DNA from 4 places in the Escherichia sp. B1147 genome. Region 1 is predicted to be linked to each of the others. Evidence: predicted binding sites of a transcription regulator. Region 1 holds the regulator's gene; each other region holds the start of a gene.
The links. The regulator PurR, encoded in region 1, represses purine synthesis genes. The targets are predictions, from matches to a motif close to CANGCAAACGTTTGCNTG.

Region 1 (3,631 bases):
AGCTCTTTTTTCACTTCCGGTCGCGCTCCTGCGCCACCTTTTGGTAACGAGAAGAACAGGCTAACCATTGAAATCACGCCCAGCCCCGCCGTTGCCAGAAACGACATCCGCCAGCCAATAGTTTCGCCAAGCCAGGTCGCCGCAGGAACACCGCCAATATTTGCCAGAGTTAAACCCATAAACATAGTGGCGACGGCGCTGGCCTGTTTGTGTTTAGGTACAACGCTTGCGGCCACGACTGAACCCAAACCAAAAAATGCCCCGTGATTCAGGCTGGTCAAAATGCGTGAAAGCATCAGCGTCATATAATCCGGCGCGATAGCAGAAAGCACATTGCCAAGAGTGAATATGGCCATCAGGAAAATAAGCGCACTACGCCGGGCACGGTGAGACAGTAGTAATGTCATCAGCGGCGCGCCAACCATTACGCCAACCGCATAAGCGCTGATAAGCATGCCCGCAGCGGGAATCGAGACATCCACACCGCGCGCAATGACGGGCAATAAGCCCATTGGCGAGAACTCCGTTGTCCCGATACCAAACGCGCCAACTGCCAGCGCCAACAACGGATAGTTAATTTTCATGCCTAATCTCCACCTCTTCGCGTCATTACACGATATTCATCAAAGTGGCGAAAGCATGACAGCAATCACAAAAAATTGAAAATAACAAAAAGAGAAAACACTTTTGCCATTTTGCTAACAAAAGGGAAGAGAGTGCGAGGGAGGATGCGCTCCCTCGAAGGGAAATCAGTGCAGCGCGGCAGTCAAACCTACGGCTACGATCAAACCGAGGACAATAATGGTTGTTACCAGTGAAGATTTAAGGTCGGCACTCATCAAGTTTTCTCCTTTTTTATTACCCTACAAAAAGTGATATTACGCATTTTTACACACTGTGAAGAAAAAATCTCCCGTCATTTATAATGATAAGTGTTTTACCACTTCCCCTTTTCATCAAGATCGGCCAAAATTCCACGCTTACACTATTTGCGTACTGGCCATTAACCCCTTCCTGACGCTCTGTGTCGTTTTTCCGGCGTACCGCAACACTTTTGTTGCGCGTAAGGTGTGTAAAGGCAAACGTTTACCTTGCGATTTTGCAGGAGCTGAAGTTAGGGTCTGGAGTGAAATGGAATGGCAACAATAAAAGATGTAGCGAAGCGAGCAAACGTTTCCACTACAACTGTGTCACACGTTATAAACAAAACTCGTTTCGTCGCTGAAGAAACGCGCAACGCCGTGTGGGCAGCGATTAAAGAATTACACTACTCCCCTAGCGCGGTAGCGCGTAGCCTGAAGGTTAACCACACCAAGTCTATTGGCTTACTGGCTACCAGCAGCGAAGCGGCCTATTTCGCGGAGATCATCGAAGCGGTTGAAAAAAATTGCTTCCAGAAAGGTTACACGCTGATCCTCGGCAACGCGTGGAACAATCTGGAGAAACAGCGCGCCTATCTGTCGATGATGGCGCAAAAACGCGTCGATGGCCTGCTGGTGATGTGTTCTGAATACCCGGAACCGTTGCTGGCGATGCTGGAAGAGTATCGCCATATCCCAATGGTGGTGATGGACTGGGGTGAAGCAAAAGCTGACTTTACCGATGCGGTCATTGATAACGCGTTTGAAGGTGGCTACATGGCCGGGCGTTATCTGATTGAACGCGGTCACCGCGAAATCGGCGTTATCCCCGGCCCGCTGGAACGTAACACCGGTGCAGGCCGCCTTGCCGGTTTTATGAAGGCAATGGAAGAAGCGATGATCAAGGTGCCGGAAAACTGGATTGTGCAGGGTGACTTTGAACCTGAATCCGGTTATCGCGCCATGCAGCAAATCCTGTCGCAACCGCATCGCCCTACTGCTGTCTTCTGTGGTGGTGATATCATGGCAATGGGCGCACTTTGCGCTGCTGATGAAATGGGTCTGCGCGTACCACAGGATGTTTCGCTGATCGGTTATGATAACGTGCGCAACGCACGCTACTTTACCCCAGCGTTGACCACTATCCATCAGCCAAAAGATTCGCTGGGCGAAACGGCATTCAACATGCTGTTGGACCGTATCGTCAACAAACGCGAAGAACCGCAGTCTATCGAAGTTCATCCGCGGTTGATTGAACGCCGTTCCGTGGCTGACGGTCCGTTCCGCGACTATCGTCGTTAATCATCCGTTGCGGGAGTCTCTTCAGGCTCCCGCAACCACTCCTTATTTAGCGTCTCACTATCGCCGAGATACTCCAGCAACCAGGTTAAGGCTGGCGACATATCATTCTGCTGCCATGTCAAACAACATGCCGAATCAGGGAATGGGTTTTCCAGTTCTAATGCTACCCACTTCCCTTCGTTGAGCCAGGGTTTAGCGAAATGCGTCGGCACCATGCCAATGCATAATCCAGCCGAGATACAGGTTGCCGATGATTCCCAGTCAGGCACCACCACCCTTTTTTGGTTATCAAGCAGCCAGGTAATACGTTTGGGCAGCGTACGTGAGGTATCTTCGCGCACCAGCGATGGCCAATTGCGCAACGTATCGTCGCTGAACGGCCCATTCATCGACACAAGCGGATGATGACTGGCAACAACGCAACTCCAGCTCAACATTCCCATATCCCGGAAGGCATAACGGCCCCCGACCGGAATCGCTCGTGTCGCGCCAATCGCCAGCTCCACGCGCCCATCGGAAAGCGCATCCCAGACGCCGTTGAACACTTCCTGAAATACCAGAAGTTCGACATCATCAAAATGGCGATAAAAATCAACGATCATCTGCCGCGTGCGTTCTGGTCTGACAATATTATCTACCGCGATGGCTAACTGACCGCGCCAGCCGTTCGCTATCTGCTGGCATTGCTGGCGAGTGATCTGCATTTTTTTGACAACAGACCGCCCTTCTTTGAGAAACCACACCCCGGCAGCGGTCAGTTCCACATCACGATGTCGACGTTCAAAAAGCGGCACTGCCAGCCACTCTTCCAGTTGACGCACGGTATAGCTGACCGCAGAAGGAACACGATGCAACTCCTGGGCCGCAGCGCTGAAGCTACCATTTCGCGCCACCGCATCAACAACTTCCAGAGAATACTCGGACCACATAGCTTGCCTGCAAAATTTTTGAAATCAGTCATCAAATATTACCGTTTCACAACACGAATTTCACTCCCTACACTTTGCGGCGGTGTTTAATTGAGAGATTTAGAGAATATACATGCAACCTGGGAAAAGATTTTTAGTCTGGCTGGCGGGTTTGAGCGTACTCGGTTTTCTGGCAACCGATATGTATCTGCCTGCTTTCGCCGCCATTCAGGCCGACCTGCAAACGCCTGCGTCTGCCGTCAGTGCCAGCCTTAGTCTGTTCCTTGCCGGTTTCGCCGCTGCCCAACTTCTGTGGGGGCCACTCTCCGATCGCTATGGCCGTAAACCCGTTCTTTTACTCGGCTTGACGATTTTTGCTCTTGGTAGTCTGGGAATGCTGTGGGTAGAAAACGCGGCGACTCTGCTGGTATTGCGTTTTGTGCAAGCTGTTGGCGTCTGTGCCGCGGCCGTTATCTGGCAGGCATTGGTGACGGATTACTATCCTTCACAAAAAGTTAACCGTATTTTCGCGACCATTATGCCTTTAGTGGGTCTTTCTCC
Region 2 (3,631 bases), on a different contig from region 1:
GGGGCAATTCTGTTTGTATTGTGTGCAGCGTTTAACGCCTGGTTGTTGCCCGCGTGGAAACTATCTACCGTGCGCACGCCAGTCCGCGAAGGCATGACCCGCGTGATGCGCGATAAACGTTTTGTCACCTATGTCCTGACACTCGCGGGCTACTACATGCTGGCTGTGCAGGTGATGCTGATGCTGCCGATTATGGTCAACGACGTCGCCGGAGCGCCCTCTGCCGTAAAATGGATGTATGCTATCGAAGCGTGTCTGTCGTTAACATTGCTCTACCCTATCGCCCGATGGAGCGAAAAGCGTTTTCGTCTGGAACATCGGTTGATGGCTGGGCTACTGGTGATGTCATTAAGCATGATACCCGTGGGCATGGTCAGTGGCCTGCAACAACTTTTCACCCTGATTTGTCCGTTTTATATTGGCTCGATCATTGCCGAACCTGCGCGTGAAACTCTTAGCGCCTCGTTGGCGGATGCACGGGCGCGCGGCAGTTATATGGGGTTTAGTCGGCTGGGCTTGGCGATAGGCGGCGCTATTGGCTATATCGGCGGCGGCTGGCTGTTTGACCTGGGCAAATCCACGCAACAACCGGAATTGCCGTGGATGATGTTGGGCGTTATTGGCATCATCACCTTCCTTGCGTTGGGCTGGCAATTTAGCCATAAACGTGCCGCGCGTCGGTTGCTGGAGCGCGACGCCTGAAAATGCCATGCTTTCTGTTACCATTGCTCGCCCTGTCAACCTGACGCGCCTTAACGGCTTGTTATTACCTGCCGTCGCAGAATTCAGTTTTTTCTGCTGGCGAGTTTAACGCTGGTGACACATGCTGCGTTGTGTCAGGATATTGACGCAGATCTCATGTCGAGGACTACCATGAACAAGTTTTTATTTGCCGCTGCATTGATCGTCAGTGGCCTGCTCGTTGGCTGTAATCAACTCACCCAATACACCATTACCGAACAAGAGATTAACCAGTCGCTTGCGAAACATAATAATTTCTCAAAAGATATCGGTTTGCCCGGCGTGGCTGATGCCCATATAGTTCTGACAAACCTGACCAGCCAAATTGGTCGCGAAGAGCCTAATAAGGTTACCCTAACCGGGGACGCCAATCTGGATATGAACTCTCTGTTCGGTAGCCAAAAAGCAACCATGAAACTGAAGCTGAAAGCGCTGCCTGTGTTTGATAAAGAGAAAGGCGCTATCTTCCTGAAAGAGATGGAAGTGGTCGACGCGACCGTGCAGCCGGAAAAAATGCAAACCGTGATGCAAACGTTACTTCCCTATTTGAATCAGGCATTACGCAATTACTTTAACCAGCAACCGGCTTACATCCTGCGCGAAGATGGCAGCAAAGGAGAAGCAATGGCTAAAAAACTGGCAAAAGGCATTGAAGTGAAACCGGGTGAAATAGTCATTCCGTTCACTGATTAATCACGTGGGCGCATTTGCGCCCTTTATTTTTCGTGCAAAGGAAAACGTTTCCGCTTATCCTTTGTGTCCGGCAAAAACATCCCTTCAGCCGGAGCATAGAAATTAATGACTGCACCATCCCAGGTATTAAAGATCCGCCGCCCAGACGACTGGCACCTTCACCTCCGCGATGGCGACATGTTAAAAACTGTCGTGCCGTATACCAGCGAAACCTATGGTCGGGCCATCGTTATGCCCAATCTGGCACCGCCTGTAACCACAGTTGAGGCTGCAGTGGCTTATCGCCAACGTATTCTTGACGCCGTACCGGACGGACACGATTTCACCCCGCTGATGACCTGTTATTTAACAGACTCGCTGGACCCCAATGAGCTGGAGCGTGGATTTAACGAAGGTGTGTTCACCGCCGCAAAACTTTACCCTGCGAATGCCACCACCAACTCCAGCCACGGCGTGACGTCGGTTGAGGCGATCATGCCAGTACTTGAGCGCATGGAAAAAATCGGTATGCCGCTGCTAGTGCATGGCGAAGTGACCCATGCTGACATCGACATTTTTGACCGTGAAGCGCGCTTTATTGAGACGGTCATGGAGCCGCTGCGCCAGCGCCTGACCGCGCTGAAAGTCGTTTTCGAGCACATCACCACCAAAGATGCTGCCGACTATGTTCGTGACGGAAATGAACTATTGGCCGCCACCATTACTCCCCAGCATCTGATGTTTAACCGTAACCATATGCTGGTTGGCGGTGTGCGTCCGCATCTCTACTGTCTGCCGATCCTCAAACGCAATATTCACCAACAGGCACTGCGTGAGCTGGTCGCCAGTGGTTTTGATCGCGTTTTTCTCGGTACCGATTCCGCGCCACATGCGCGTCATCGTAAAGAGAGTAATTGCGGCTGTGCAGGTTGCTTTAATGCGCCAACGGCGCTGGGAAGTTACGCCACCGTATTTGAAGAGATGAATGCACTACAGCATTTTGAAGCATTCTGTTCTTTAAACGGGCCGAAATTCTATGGATTACCGGTCAATGAATCGTTTATTGAACTGATACGTGAAGAGCAGAAAATTGCTGAAAGCATCGCTCTGACAGACGACACGCTTGTTCCTTTCCTGGCTGGGGAAACTGTACGTTGGTCTGTTAAGCAATAAAAAACGTAGCCGCCTGTTGTCTTTAGATTATTTTGCCTGTATAAATAACCAGTATATTCAACAGGGGGCTATTATGCGAATTGAAGTCACCATAGCGAAAACTTCTCCACTACCCACTGGCGCCATTGACGCTCTGGCGGGTGAACTTTCTCGCCGCATTCAGTATGCGTTTCCGGACAATGAAGGTCACGTATCGGTACGATATGCTGCGGCAAATAATTTATCGGTTATTGGTGCAACAAAAGAAGATAAACAGCGCATTAGCGAAATTCTACAAGAAACGTGGGAAAGCGCCGATGACTGGTTTGTTAGCGAATAATATGCAGTGATGTTTGTTTTTGCCGGGTCGCCCCGGCTTTTTTATATTTTAAGATTGTTCGTACAATTTTTACACTTCCTCAAAATAATTGCACAATATGCTAAAAAAATATGAATGACATGCTGTTTTATTGTTCATATAAATCTTAAAAGCAAAAAAATATCTCGCCCCCCCTTTAAAATTTCGGTGAATACCCATATTTATTGATATACTGAAGTTGCTTCAGATAAAAACGCATTGAACCTCGAATAACGTTGTCTAGTAACACGAATTAGGGGGCCATGATGGAAAAAAACAATGAAGTCATTCAGACTCATCCGCTCGTAGGGTGGGACATCAGCACCGTTGATAGCTATGATGCTCTGATGTTGCGTTTGCACTACCAGACCCCAAATAAGTCCGAGCAGGAAGGGACTGAAGTTGGTCAGACACTCTGGTTAACTACTGATGTTGCCAGACAATTTATTTCGATATTAGAAGCAGGAATCGCCAAAATTGAATCTGGTGATTTCCATGTCAATGAGTATCGTCGTCATTAACATGACATGACCATCCACCCAAAAGGCACCTTACCGGTGCCTTTACCATTTCTGGGTTGTATATCGTTTGTTACTTATTTACTCTGCTTAAACCATGAGAGCAGAGAGAAAAAAATGAAATACGATCTCATCATTATTGGCAGCGGTTCCGTAGGCGCTGCAGCCGGATATTATGCCACCCAGGCCG
Region 3 (3,631 bases), on a different contig from region 1:
AACGTCGGCCTGGTACACGGGCGGATGAAACCTGCCGAGAAACAGGCGGTGATGGCGTCGTTTAAACAAGGCGAGCTGCACCTGCTGGTTGCCACTACCGTCATTGAAGTCGGCGTCGATGTACCCAACGCCAGTCTGATGATTATCGAAAACCCGGAGCGTCTGGGTCTGGCGCAGTTGCACCAGTTGCGCGGACGCGTAGGTCGTGGCGCGGTGGCTTCTCACTGTGTTCTGCTCTACAAAACGCCTCTCTCTAAAACGGCACAAATTCGCCTGCAAGTGCTGCGCGACAGCAGCGACGGATTTGTAATTGCACAGAAAGATTTGGAGATTCGCGGTCCTGGTGAACTGTTAGGTACGCGTCAGACGGGTAATGCCGAATTTAAAGTGGCGGATTTACTGCGTGATCAGGCCATGATCCCGGAAGTTCAGCGCCTGGCGCGGCATATTCACGAACGTTATCCACAGCAGGCAAAAGCCCTGATAGAACGCTGGATGCCGGAGACGGAACGCTACTCCAACGCATAAAAGGCGGTAGTGAGAAGGCCGCCGTTTCAGGTTGCTGGCGAAGTGCCGGATGCGGCGCAAACGCCTTATCCGGCCTACGAGATCAATGCAAATTCAATAAATTGCGGCTCATCCGGTAGGCCTGATAAGCGAAGCGCATCAGGCATTTGTCTTTGTTGCGGCGGCACTTACACCGCCGCTTCATCGGTTACCCCGCGAAAATCGGCAACATCAAATACAGCTTGATCACCAGGGCGTTAACGATATCGATAAAGAATGCACCGACCATCGGCACCACCAGGAAGGCCATGTGCGACGGGCCAAAGCGTTCGGTGATCGCCTGCATGTTGGCGATTGCCGTGGGCGTTGCACCAAGGCCAAAACCACAGTGACCCGCAGCAAGCACCGCCGCATCGTAGTTTTTGCCCATCATGCGCCAGGTGACGAAGATGGCGTACAACGCCATGAAGATGGTCTGTACAACAAGAATCGCCAGCATCGGCAGCGCCAGCGAAGCCAGTTCCCACAGCTTCAGGCCCATCAGCGCCATCGCCAGGAACAACGACAGACTCACGTTACCCAGCACCGATACCGCACGCTCAAAGACGCGGTAAAAGCCCATCATGGACAAACCGTTGCTCAGAATCACGCCCACAAACAGCACGCAAACGAAGGTTGGCAATTCAAAAGCTGTGCCAGCCAAAAGTTGCGCAACAATTTTCCCCACCGTCAGACAGATAGCAATCAGCGCGATGGTTTCAATCAGTACCAGTGAGGTGATCATGCGACCCACATCTGGCTTTTCGAATGCCGTCGGGACTTCCTGGTCATCCGGAATACCGTTCGGCGTGGTGGAGTGTTTCACCAGATAGCGCGCCACCGGGCCGCCAATCAAGCCGCCCAGCACCAGGCCAAACGTCGCACAGGCCATCGCCACTTCCGTCGCGTTGGTGAAGCCATAACGTTCAATGAACAATTTGCTCCACGCAGCTCCCGTACCGTGTCCGCCAGAAAGCGTAATAGAACCGGCCAGCAGCCCCATCAGCGGATCAAGCCCTAACAGGCTAGCCATCCCAATGCCGATGGCATTTTGCATCACCAACAGGCCAACAACCACAATGAGGAAAATCCCCACCACACGCCCACCGGCACGCAGGCTGGCAATATTGGCATTCAGACCAATGGTTGCGAAGAATGCCAGCATCAACGGATCGCGCAGGGACATATCAAAGTTGACTTCCCAGCCCATGGTTTTTTTCAGCACCAGCAGCGCCAGCGCCACCAGCAACCCTCCGGCAACCGGTTCAGGTATGGTGTATTTCTTCAGAAAGGAGACGGAATGGACCAACTTGCGCCCAAGCAGCAACGTCAGCGTTGCTGCAACAAGCGTTGCTAAAGTATCGAGATGAAACATAGTTACTCCTTTGTGTCCGCACCACTCTTTCACACTCGTCATACTTCATCGCACATGTGCAGTAGGGCGAAATATGACGAGTATCGAGTCATGCTATCCCGGTTCGAATTCTCAGCTGAAAATAAAAAAATGGCATGGATTTTAAGCAGAAAACAACCAAAAGTTATATAAAAAAGTGCATTTATCGCATTTAAATATTTAGAAGAATGCATGGCAAACGTTTGCTTTTACCTTTCGGTCAGCTAAAATGCCCGCTTTGTCACCACGGGATTGTTTTCGATGTCTGTTTCCACCTTCGAGTCAGAAAATGCGCAACCGGTTGCGCAGACTCAAAACAGCGAACTGATTTATCGTCTTGAAGATCGTCCGCCGCTTGCTCAAACGCTGTTTGCCGCCTGTCAGCATCTGCTGGCGATGTTTGTCGCGGTTATCACCCCTGCGCTTCTCATCTGCCAGGCGCTGGGGTTACCGGCACAGGACACGCAACACATTATTAGTATGTCGCTGTTTGCCTCCGGTGTGGCATCGATTATTCAAATTAAAGCCTGGGGGCCGGTAGGTTCCGGGTTGTTGTCGATTCAGGGTACCAGTTTCAACTTCGTTGCCCCGCTGATTATGGGCGGCACGGCGCTGAAGACCGGCGGTGCTGATGTTCCCACCATGATGGCGGCGCTGTTCGGTACGCTGATGTTGGCAAGTTGCACGGAGATGGTGATCTCCCGTGTTCTGCATCTGGCGCGCCGCATTATTACGCCGCTGGTTTCTGGCGTTGTGGTGATGATTATCGGCCTGTCGCTGATTCAGGTTGGGTTAACATCCATTGGCGGCGGCTATGCGGCCATGAGCGACAACACATTTGGCGCCCCGAAAAACCTGCTACTGGCGGGCGTGGTCTTAGCCTTAATCATCCTGCTTAACCGTCAACGTAACCCTTACTTACGCGTGGCCTCGCTGGTAATTGCGATGGCGGCCGGATACGCGCTGGCGTGGTTTATGGGCATGTTGCCAGAAAGCAACGAGCCGATGACGCAAGAACTGATTATGGTACCAACGCCGCTCTATTACGGTCTTGGTATTGAATGGAGCCTGCTGCTGCCGCTGATGCTGGTCTTTATGATCACCTCGCTGGAAACCATTGGCGATATCACCGCGACCTCTGACGTTTCCGAACAGCCAGTTTCCGGCCCGCTGTACATGAAACGTCTGAAAGGCGGCGTGCTGGCAAACGGCCTGAACTCGTTTGTCTCGGCAGTATTTAACACCTTCCCGAACTCCTGTTTCGGACAAAACAATGGTGTGATCCAGTTAACCGGTGTTGCCAGCCGTTATGTCGGTTTTGTGGTGGCACTGATGTTGATCGTGCTGGGTCTGTTCCCGGCAGTGAGTGGTTTTGTGCAACACATCCCTGAGCCCGTTCTGGGCGGCGCTACGCTGGTGATGTTTGGCACCATCGCCGCATCCGGTGTGCGCATCGTTTCCCGCGAGCCGCTGAACCGTCGGGCAATTCTGATTATTGCGCTGTCGCTGGCCGTCGGTCTGGGCGTTTCTCAGCAGCCGCTGATTTTGCAATTTGCCCCTGACTGGCTGAAAAACCTGCTCTCTTCAGGCATTGCCGCTGGCGGTATTACTGCCATTGTGCTGAACCTGATTTTCCCGCCGGAAAAACCGTAATTCACTTAGCGGCGGTAAGTTTCTTTACCGCCGCAGCGA
Region 4 (3,631 bases), on a different contig from region 1:
TCTTTGTATTTGTTCCACAGTACTGTACCGGCAACCGCTCCGCCGCCGACCAGCAACGCGTTTGTACCGTATTTCGTTAATAGTTTACGTGCTGATTTATTCGCAACCAGCAGTCCTGCCAACCCGCCTAATGCGCCGGGGACTAAAAGTTTGCCCAATCCCTGATCTGTAGACGAAGAGGAAGAACTGCTTTGCCCAAGAAGGGATTGCAGTTGATTTAACCAGTTAGCCATGTTTGCTCCTCAATTCACCATTTTAATGGCAACAGCATAGCGAATGAGGATGTCAGAAAGTGTATATAGAGACAAAAGATGCGCAAATAAGCGGGACGGAAAGCAGTCCTCACAGGAAATTCGCGTCAGGTAAGGTGATTACTGTATATCGGGCAGTAAAGAGGGTTTTAGGTGATAGTGGTTTAACGTTTTGGGTGGCTTTGTTTGATGCTGATTGCCCGATGAGACGCTGTGGCGTCTTATCAGGCCTACGGCTCTGGCGCGTTGTTAGGCGGATAAGGCGCTCGCGCCGCATCCGCCAACGGTCAACCGAATTACCAGAAGCCATTAACGCCGCTGATACTCCGCGATTCCCGCTTTACAGTCCACATTAACCAGATAATGAATATCGGCACTTTTACCGCGTACGGTCAACGGCACTGACCATTTGTCATCTTTACCCTGAATATCCTGCAAACTAACCCACGCCACAGGATCGGCCTGACCGACGATTTTTTGATCGTCGGCCCAACGCGCAACGCGGTTTTGCTGATAATCACGTTTTACACTCGCAGCAATTCCGGCTGCATCCAAACCTTCACATTTTGGGAAAGTTACCGACTTGCTGGTTTCGTTATTGGCAGCAAAAACTGATGCACAGGCGGAAACCAACAACAGCCCCAACAACGCTCCTCTTTTTTTCATGTTTTTCTCCATAGCACAATGATTCAGGAGAAAGCATGGTACAAATTATCAGGAGCGCAAGTTGCTTCAGGCTGCGCGGGTTTCACCTTCCCCATCCGTGTCAGTCTCGACCACCTGAGGAGAAGGTAATTTACCGGTTTTCAGAATGGTACTAAGCACATCTTTTTGTTCTGCCAACCACAAAGAAAGCGCTTCACGCTGCTCGTCTTCCATTGTCACCGGAGAATTAGCCAACCATGTGTCGAGTAGATCCGCTGTATCGAGCATTTTGTCATAAGCATCGGCTTCCTTTTTGCTGGTAAACGACATCTTCTCTTCGCCCTCACGAATGACTACGTATTTAACTTCAACCGCCATTTGCAGCCTCTCATTATAACTGTAATTTTATACAGTATATTTCTTTTCAGTCGAGAAATCAACGCAAGCAATCAAGCAATAAAGACACGCGCAAACGTTTTCGTTTATACTTCACGCGGAATTAATCAGGGGATATTCGTTATGACGTTATTAGGCACTGCGCTGCGTCCGGCAGCAACTCGCGTGATGTTATTAGGTTCCGGTGAACTGGGTAAAGAAGTGGCAATTGAATGTCAACGACTCGGCGTAGAGGTGATTGCGGTTGATCGCTATGCCGACGCGCCCGCCATGCATGTCGCCCACCGCTCCCATGTCATTAATATGCTGGATGGCGACGCATTGCGCCGTGTGGTTGAACTGGAAAAACCACATTATATCGTGCCGGAAATCGAAGCTATTGCCACCGATATGCTGATCCAGCTTGAAGAGGAAGGGCTGAATGTTGTCCCCTGCGCGCGTGCAACACAATTGACGATGAACCGCGAAGGTATTCGTCGTCTGGCAGCGGAAGAGCTTCAGCTTCCCACTTCAACTTATCGTTTTGCTGATAGCGAAAGTCTTTTCCGCGAGGCGGTCGCCGCCATTGGCTATCCCTGCATTGTTAAACCGGTGATGAGCTCTTCCGGTAAGGGGCAGACGTTTATTCGCTCTGCCGAACAGCTGACTCAGGCATGGGAGTACGCCCAGCAAGGCGGCCGCGCCGGAGCGGGCCGTGTGATTGTTGAAGGCGTCGTTAAGTTTGATTTCGAAATTACCCTGCTAACCGTCAGCGCGGTGGATGGTGTTCATTTCTGTGCGCCTGTAGGTCATCGCCAGGAAGATGGCGACTATCGTGAATCCTGGCAACCGCAGCAAATGAGCCCACTGGCCCTCGAACGTGCGCAGGAGATTGCCCGCAAGGTGGTGCTTGCACTGGGTGGTTATGGTCTGTTTGGTGTCGAGTTGTTTGTCTGTGGTGATGAGGTGATTTTCAGTGAAGTCTCCCCTCGCCCGCATGACACCGGGATGGTGACGTTAATTTCTCAGGATCTTTCTGAGTTTGCCCTACATGTGCGTGCTTTCCTGGGACTGCCGGTGGGCGGGATTCGCCAGTATGGTCCTGCCGCTTCAGCCGTTATCCTGCCGCAACTGACTAGTCAGAATGTCACGTTTGATAACGTGCAGAATGCCGTAGGCGCAGGTTTCCAGATTCGTTTATTTGGTAAGCCGGAAATTGATGGCAGCCGTCGTCTGGGGGTAGCACTGGCGACCGCAGAGAGTGTTGATGAATCGATTGAGCGCGCAAAGCACGCCGCGGCACAGGTAAAAGTACAAGGTTAAATCTGACAAAAACACGCTATAAAAATGCCCGATTCACGATCGGGCATTTCAGATTGCTGACAAAGTGCGCATTTTTCATGTCAGATGGGACGTGAACGCCTTATCTGACCTACAAAATCTTATAAATTCAATATATTACGAATCACTCGTAGGCCTGATAAGCATAGCGCATCAGGCAATGTCGCGTTTGTCATCATCCTCAAAAATGCCCGCTCCATGATCGGGCATTTTGACTGTTACAGCTTCGCGCCTTCGACTGCTTCACGCGCCAGCTTAGTAATGCGGTCGTAATCGCCCGCTTCCAGCGCATCTGCCGGAACCAGCCAGGAGCCACCAATACACAGTACGCTTTTCAGCGCCAGGTAATCACGGTAGTTAGCCGGAGAAATACCGCCAGTCGGGCAGAAACGCACCTGGGAGAACGGACCCGCAATCGCCTGCAGTGCTTTCACGCCACCGTTAGCTTCTGCCGGGAAGAATTTGAACTCTTTCAGGCCGTAGTCCATACCCAGCATCAGTTCGGAAACAGTGCTGATACCTGGAATCAGAGGAATCGTACCTTCTGTCGCCGCTTTCAGCAGTGGTTCAGTCAGACCTGGGCTGATTGCGAACTGTGCGCCCGCTTCAGTCACTTCTGCCAGTTGCTGCGGATTCAGCACCGTACCGGCACCCACAATCGCTTCCGGTACTTCTTTGGCGATAGCACGGATAGCATCAACTGCACACGCCGTACGCAGAGTCACTTCCAGAACGCGCACCCCACCAGCAACCAACGCTTTTGCCATTGGCACCGCGTGTTCCAGTTTATTTACCACGATAACCGGTACTACCGGGCCGGTGGTCAGGATTGATTCTGCACTTGTTTTCCAGTTTTTCATCAGAGTTTTCTCTCGCCTGATTACAAATTTTGTCGTCTTAAAAAGTGATACAGGTTGCGCCCTGTTCAGCACCGGACAGTTTTTCACGCAAAGCGCTGAATAATTCACGTCCTGTTCCCACGCGTGACGCGCTCAGGTCAGGAATGTGTGGTTCGCGAG

Region 2: pyrC (dihydroorotase) is a predicted target of PurR. The motif match lies at 1,472-1,489, and genes of this name have one in related genera.
Region 3: gltS (sodium/glutamate symporter) is a predicted target of PurR. The motif match lies at 2,132-2,149, and genes of this name have one in related genera.
Region 4: purT (formate-dependent phosphoribosylglycinamide formyltransferase) is a predicted target of PurR. The motif match lies at 1,362-1,379, and genes of this name have one in related genera.

The regions. Positions count from the first base shown of each region.
Region 1 covers NZ_LFHY01000017.1:125,140-128,770, forward strand. The annotation lists gene A9180_RS18590 (MFS transporter) at 1-584, opposite strand, end outside; gene A9180_RS18595 (YnhF family membrane protein) at 750-839, opposite strand; gene purR (HTH-type transcriptional repressor PurR) at 1,137-2,162, shown strand; gene punR (DNA-binding transcriptional activator PunR) at 2,159-3,091, opposite strand; gene punC (purine nucleoside transporter PunC) at 3,204-3,631, shown strand, end outside.
Region 2 covers NZ_LFHY01000011.1:166,662-170,292, reverse strand. The annotation lists gene mdtH (multidrug efflux MFS transporter MdtH) at 1-702, shown strand, start outside; gene A9180_RS10315 (lipoprotein) at 874-1,434, shown strand; gene pyrC (dihydroorotase) at 1,540-2,586, shown strand; gene dinI (DNA damage-inducible protein I) at 2,660-2,905, shown strand; gene bssS (biofilm formation regulator BssS) at 3,190-3,444, shown strand; gene solA (N-methyl-L-tryptophan oxidase) at 3,559-3,631, shown strand, end outside.
Region 3 covers NZ_LFHY01000004.1:102,804-106,434, reverse strand. The annotation lists gene recG (ATP-dependent DNA helicase RecG) at 1-528, shown strand, start outside; gene gltS (sodium/glutamate symporter) at 716-1,921, opposite strand; gene xanP (xanthine/proton symporter XanP) at 2,201-3,592, shown strand.
Region 4 covers NZ_LFHY01000013.1:192,492-196,122, forward strand. The annotation lists gene A9180_RS13755 (tellurite resistance TerB family protein) at 1-233, opposite strand, end outside; gene yebF (protein YebF) at 561-917, opposite strand; gene yebG (DNA damage-inducible protein YebG) at 984-1,274, opposite strand; gene purT (formate-dependent phosphoribosylglycinamide formyltransferase) at 1,416-2,594, shown strand; gene kdgA (bifunctional 4-hydroxy-2-oxoglutarate aldolase/2-dehydro-3-deoxy-phosphogluconate aldolase) at 2,831-3,472, opposite strand; gene edd (phosphogluconate dehydratase) at 3,510-3,631, opposite strand, start outside.